2 regions of the Pseudomonas sp. KH_021 genome follow, and region 2 is predicted to be linked to the other one. Evidence: predicted binding sites of a transcription regulator. Region 2 holds the regulator's gene; the other holds the start of a gene.

Region 1 (3,411 bases), 430 kb from region 2:
ATCGCGCGGTGAGCCCTGAGCATGATGGTGCCACCCGGCGTCTCGTAGCAACCGCGGGACTTCATGCCCACATAGCGGTTTTCCACGATGTCCAGACGACCCACACCGTTCTCGCCGCCAATGCGGTTCAAGGTAGCCAGCACAGTGGCCGGGGACATTTCGACGCCGTCCAGCGCAACGATGTCGCCGTTGCGATAGGTCAGCTCCAGGTAGGTTGGAACGTCTGGCGCCGACTCAGGCGACTTGGTCCAACGCCACATGTCTTCTTCGTGCTCGGTCCAGGTGTCTTCCAGCACGCCGCCTTCATAGGAGATGTGCAGCAGGTTGGCGTCCATCGAGTACGGAGACTTTTTCTTGCCGTGACGCTCGATCGGGATCGCGTGCTTCTCGGCGTAATCCATCAGCTTCTCACGCGAGAGCAGATCCCACTCGCGCCATGGAGCGATGACCTTGACGCCCGGCTTGAGCGCATAAGCGCCCAGTTCGAAACGAACCTGGTCGTTGCCCTTGCCGGTGGCACCGTGGCTGATGGCATCAGCACCGGTTTCGTTGGCGATTTCGATCAGGCGCTTGGCGATCAACGGACGTGCGATGGAAGTACCCAACAGGTACTCGCCTTCGTAGACGGTGTTGGCGCGGAACATCGGGAAGACGAAATCGCGGACAAATTCTTCGCGCAGGTCATCGATGTAGATTTCTTTCACACCCATGGCTTGCGCCTTGGCACGTGCAGGCTCTACCTCTTCGCCTTGTCCCAGGTCTGCGGTGAAGGTCACCACTTCGCATTTATAAGTATCCTGCAGCCACTTGAGGATCACCGAAGTGTCCAGGCCGCCGGAATACGCCAGAACGACCTTATTTACGTCCGCCATGCCATTACTCCACGGGGTTGTACGGAAAACCGTTGATTCTACCGGTCTGGGCGAAAAATTTACAGTGGCGCGACAGCTTGTGACGATGAAGCGACAGTTATTGTCGAAGGCGCGACGGATTTTGCTGCGCCGACAGCGCTGCTGGCGCCGTTGTGGCGATGGGTGCGGGGCTGGAGGGTACTGGCATAGGCGCAGGTGCCGCAGCCTGCTCAAGCGCTGCTGCGGGCTTGGGCGCCATGGCGACTCGGTCCAGCTCGATATTGACCCGCCGATTGCGCGCACGGTTGGCAGCCGAAGTATTGGGCGACAAGGGGTAGCGTTCACCATGAAAACGCAGGGTGATCTGCTCTTCGGTGAGGCCGCCAGCCTTCAAGTAGTCCATGACCGCCATCGCCCGACGACGAGACAGGTCTCGGTTAGTCAGGCGATTGCCGCTGTTGTCCGAATGCCCGTCGAGCTCCACATGGTTGACGCTGGGGTCGGCCTTCATAAACGCCAGCAGGGCGTCCAAATGAGCGCGGCCGTTGTTGTCCAGGTCAATGCCGCCGCCGGGAAAGCCGACTCGGGTCTGGCGAATCTGGTCATAGTTCATCGGCAACAGCTTGCTGGCACAGGCCTGATATTCGCCGTAGGCCTTACTGAACTTGACGGGCAGCAGGCGGACCTCAAGTGGCTGTCCCGCTTCACCGGCCCCGTTGCGCACCACCGTACTGCGCCCATCGAGCAAGCCATTGATCAAGCGACTGGCCTGCCCTTGCGTACTGTCCAGCACGACAGCGCCACGGCGTACCCGGACCGCACCAAGATTGATATCGCCTCTGCCAGGCTGCCAGGGCGCGGCTGCCGCCAGGAGGGTGGCAGAGCCTGTGCCCAGCACATGGCTGCTGGATTTGAGCCTGAAGGTCGCTTGCTCACCCGCGCGACGCACGAACTCCCCCGTACCGAAATCGGTGATCGGCTGGGCCAGACGACATTCAAATTGATCGCCTTCCACGCGCCACTCGATGTTTTCCAAACGAGTCTGGAAGGTCAGGGCCACAGCCGGCAGGCTTGCAAACAGACTGAGCAGGGCTAGATAACGCTGGCGCACGGAGGGCTCCATAAATTCACGACACACTCGGGGCATATCGGTCAGCCACGGCAAAACTTGATAGCGAGTGCCCCGCAGAGTCTTTTCCGGTAGCATTCGCCGTGAGTTCGACCCGCCTGGAATCCCCAATGTCCGACCGCCTGACCCTTCTGCGTCCCGACGACTGGCACATCCATCTTCGCGATGGCGCCGTGCTGCCCCACACCGTTGCCGACGTTGCGCGCACCTTTGGCCGCGCAATCATCATGCCTAACCTGGTACCTCCGGTGCGCAATGCCGTCGAGGCCGATGCCTATCGCCAGCGTATCCTGGCCGCCCGCCCGGCCGGCAGCCAGTTCGAACCGTTGATGGTGCTGTACCTCACCGACCGGACCCAACCCGAGGATATCCGTGCAGCCAAGGCCAGCGGCTTCGTGTACGCCGCCAAGCTGTACCCGGCTGGCGCCACCACCAACTCGGATTCGGGCGTCACCAGCATCGACCTCATTTCCCCGGTGCTCGAGGCCATGGCCGAAGTTGGCATGCCGCTGCTGGTACACGGTGAAGTGACCCGTAGCGAGATCGATATTTTCGATCGCGAGAAGATGTTCATCGACGAGCACATGCGTCGCGTGGTCGAGCGTTTCCCGACGCTCAAAGTAGTGTTCGAGCACATCACCACCGCCGACGCCGTGCAGTTCGTCAATGAGGCTTCGAGCAATGTGGGCGCCACCATCACCGCGCACCACTTGCTCTATAACCGCAACCACATGCTGGTTGGCGGAATTCGGCCGCACTTCTACTGCCTGCCGATTCTCAAGCGCAACACCCACCAGGTAGCCCTGCTGGATGCCGCTACCAGCGGCAGCCCGAAATTCTTCCTGGGCACCGACTCGGCGCCGCATGCCCAGCATGCCAAGGAAGCGGCCTGCGGTTGTGCCGGTTGCTACTCTGCCTACGCCGCCATCGAGCTGTATGCCGAAGCGTTCGAGCAACGTAACGCACTGGACAAGCTTGAAGGCTTTGCCAGCCTGCACGGCCCGGCTTTCTACGGGCTGGCGGCCAACAGCGAGCGCATCACCCTGGTTCGCGAAGCCTGGACCGCCCCGGCAACCCTGCCGTTCGGCGAATTGAATGTTGTCCCGTTGCGTGCCGGTGAAACCCTGCAGTGGCGTGTGCTGGAGGAGTCGGTGTGAGCGAAGATCGTTTTGATGACGAGCAGGACGGTCAGGGCGGTGGCTCTCGCCACCCAATGGCCGAGCGCTTTCGTGGCTATCTGCCGGTCGTCGTGGATGTCGAGACAGGCGGTTTCAATAGCGCCACCGACGCCTTGCTGGAAATCGCTGCCGTGACTATCGGCATGGATGAAAAAGGTTTTGTGTTCCCCGATCACACCTATTTCTTCCGCGTAGAGCCCTTCGAAGGCGCCAATATCGAAGCCGCCGCCCTGGAATTCACCGGGATCAAGCT
Region 2 (3,411 bases):
GCGCGCAAGATCACGGTGCCTGAGATCGAGCCGATCGAAGAGGGCGGGGTGATTGCCATGGTCGGCCCGGCCGGCATGGGCAAGACCACCACCCTGGCCAAGCTGGCTGCGCGCTATGTACTCAAGTACGGCGCGCAGAGCCTGGCGTTGGTGAGCATGGACAGCTTCCGTATCGGCGCCCAGGAGCAACTCAAGACCCTGGGGCGAATCCTCAATGTCTCGGTGACCTACGTTGACCCTGGGCAGTCGTTGGCCCAGGCGCTGGAACCGTTGCTGCGCAAGCGCGTCGTGCTGATCGACACCGCTGGCCTGCAGGCCAGCGACCCGGCCCTGCGCATGCAGCTTGAAAGCCTGGCCGGGCGTGGCATCAAGGCACGCAACTTTCTGGTTTTGGCCACTACCAGCCAGAAACAGGTGCTCACCGCCGCCTACCACAGCTATAAGCGCTGCGGCCTGTCGGGGTGCATCCTGACTAAACTGGATGAAACGGCTTGTCTTGGCGAAGTGCTGAGCCTGGCCATCAGTCAAGAATTGCCGGTTGCCTACCTAACCGATGGCCCGCGCATTCCTGACGACCTGCACGTACCGCGCGGTCACCAGTTGGTGAGTCGCGCGGTCAGCGTGCAGATGCAGGAAGAGCCCAGCGAAGAGGCGATGGCCGATATGTTCGCTGATCTCTACCAGCGCCCCGGCCAGCGAGTGGGCTGAGGTGAACATGGAACAACAACAAAGTACCTGCATTGTCCGGCTGCCGCGCGCAGTCAGTCATGTGGCCGCGGTCTAAGAAAGACAAGGTAAAGAACGAACATGGGCAGCATGCATCCAGTACAGGTGATCGCGGTGACCGGCGGCAAGGGTGGCGTCGGCAAGACTAACGTGTCAGTGAACTTGTCCCTGGCGCTGGCTGAGCTTGGCCGTCGTGTCATGCTGCTGGACGCCGACCTGGGACTGGCGAATGTCGACGTACTGCTGGGGTTGACCCCCAAGCGCACCCTGGCCGACGTGGTCGAGGGGCGCTGCGAGCTGCGCGATGTGGTGTTGCAGGGGCCGGGCGGTGTGCGGGTGATCCCGGCCGCGTCTGGCACCCAGAGCATGGTCCACCTCACGCCCGCCCAGCATGCCGGCCTGATCCAGGCGTTCAGCGATATTGGCGACAACCTCGACGTGCTGGTGATCGACACCGCGGCCGGTATCGGTGATTCGGTGGTCAGCTTCGTGCGCGCCGCCCAGGAAGTGCTGCTGGTGGTGTGCGACGAGCCTACCTCGATCACCGATGCCTATGCGTTGATCAAGCTGCTCAACCGCGATTACGGCATGAACCGCTTCCGGGTCCTGGCTAACATGGCCCAGAGCCCGCAGGAAGGGCGCAACCTGTTTGCCAAGCTGACCAAGGTCACCGACCGTTTTCTTGATGTCTCCCTGCAATACGTGGGCGCGGTGCCTTATGACGAATGCGTGCGCAAGGCGGTGCAGAAGCAGCGTGCCGTCTATGAAGCCTTCCCACGTTCCAAGTGCGCGCTGGCCTTCAAGGCCATTGCCCAGAAGGTCGACACCTGGCCGCTGCCCGCCAACCCCCGTGGGCACCTGGAATTCTTCGTCGAGCGGCTGGTGCAGCGGACCAGCACAGGGCCGGTGCTATGAATGCCAGCGGCTATCGCATGTACAGCAAGGCCTCGCGTGACTCGCAGAGCGAGTTGATCGAGCGATACGCCCCGCTGGTCAAGCGCATTGCCTACCACTTGCTGGCGCGTTTGCCGGCCAGTGTGCAAGTCGAGGATCTGATCCAGGCCGGCATGATTGGCCTGCTGGAAGTGTCCAACAAATACGACGCCAGCAAAGGCGCCAGTTTCGAGACCTACGCCGGTATTCGCATCCGTGGTGCGATGCTCGATGAGGTCCGCAAGGGCGACTGGGCTCCCCGCTCGGTCCACCGCAATACCCGTATGGTCAGTGATGCGATTCGGGCAATTGAAGCAAAAACCGGCCGTGACGCTAAAGATCACGAAGTTGCGGCCGAACTCCAATTGAGCCTTGATGATTACTACGGGATTTTGAACGACACATTGGGCAGCCGCCTGTTCAGTTTCGACGACCTGTTGCAGGACGGCGAGCACGAAGGGCTGCATGAGGACGGCGCGAGCGCACAGCTTGAACCGTCGCGTGATCTGGAAGACGAACGCTTCCAGGCCGCGCTGGCCGATGCCATCGCCAATCTGCCCGAGCGTGAACGTCTGGTTCTGGCCTTGTATTACGACGAGGAACTGAACCTCAAGGAAATCGGCGAAGTGTTGGGCGTCAGTGAGTCACGGGTCAGCCAGTTGCACAGTCAGTGCGCCGCGCGTTTGCGTGGGCGCCTGGGGGAATGGCGGGCACGTTGAGCTGGGGCTGCCAGTCGATCGACGGGTAGCAAAGACGTTCTGCACGACGTTGCGAATTCATGCAGTCGTGGCACGCAACAAAACACCGGATTTGATTGAATGCGCACCCCGTAGCCGGGTGCGTTTAAGACTGCTTGGAGGTCGAATTGGACAAGAACATGAAAATCCTCATCGTTGACGATTTTTCGACGATGCGGCGGATCATCAAGAACCTGTTGCGCGACCTGGGGTTCACCAACACCCATGAAGCCGACGATGGCAACACCGCGCTGCCAATGCTCAACAGCGGCAGTTTTGATTTCCTCGTCACCGACTGGAACATGCCAGGCATGAGCGGGCTGGACCTGCTCAAGGCTGTGCGTGCCGATGCGCGCCTGAGCCACCTGCCGGTGTTGATGGTGACCGCCGAAGCCAAGCGTGAGCAGATCATCCAGGCCGCCCAGGCCGGTGTGAACGGTTACGTGGTCAAGCCATTCACGGCCCAAGCGCTCAAAGAAAAGATCGAAAAGATCTTCGAGCGCGTCAACAGCTGAAGATCGCCACGGGAGCGCTATGGAGCCTAACAATTCGTCTTTGGGTGACTTTGAGTCGACCCTGAAGAGACATGCCCACGAGTTGGTGAACAGCCTTGAAAAAGGCAAGTTCGGCGACGCGGTACATCTGATCCATGAGCTGAACCAGACGCGTGACCGTGGCCTGTATCAAGAGGTCGGCAAGCTGACGCGCGAACTGCACAGCGCCATCGTCAGCTTTCAGATCGACCCGCGCATGCCGCAGGCCGAGGAAGTCTCACAGATCACTGATGCCACTGAGCGTTTGTCTTATGTGGTCAAGCTGACCGAGGCGGCGGCCAATCGCACCATGGACCTGGTGGAGCAGAGCACGCCGGTGGTCAATGACATGGGCAGCGAGGCCAAGGCCTTGAGCGTCGACTGGCAGCGTTTCATGCGCCGGGAAGTCGAGGCTTCGGAGTTTCGTGAACTGGCCAAGCGGATCGACAGTTTTCTGACGCGCAGCGAGCAGAATGCCCGCA

The links. Region 2 encodes FliA, which starts transcription of late flagellar genes. Its sites were predicted from a motif close to CTAAAGTTTNNNNNNNNNNNGCCGNTAA; they were not measured.
Region 1: a site for FliA is predicted at 1,997-2,024, ahead of AC3IX4_RS05960 (flagellar protein MotY). Genes of this name have one in related genera too.

What each region holds. Positions count from the first base shown of each region.
Region 1 covers NZ_CM174477.1:1,265,417-1,268,827, reverse strand. Annotated here, with positions in the region: gene AC3IX4_RS05965 (argininosuccinate synthase) at 1-872, opposite strand, end outside; gene AC3IX4_RS05960 (flagellar protein MotY) at 970-1,962, opposite strand; gene pyrC (dihydroorotase) at 2,091-3,137, shown strand; gene rnt (ribonuclease T) at 3,134-3,411, shown strand, end outside.
Region 2 covers NZ_CM174477.1:1,693,668-1,697,078, forward strand. Annotated here, with positions in the region: gene flhF (flagellar biosynthesis GTPase FlhF) at 1-708, shown strand, start outside; gene fleN (flagellar synthesis regulator FleN) at 808-1,641, shown strand; gene fliA (RNA polymerase sigma factor FliA) at 1,638-2,378, shown strand; gene cheY (chemotaxis response regulator CheY) at 2,537-2,911, shown strand; gene AC3IX4_RS08035 (protein phosphatase CheZ) at 2,931-3,411, shown strand, end outside.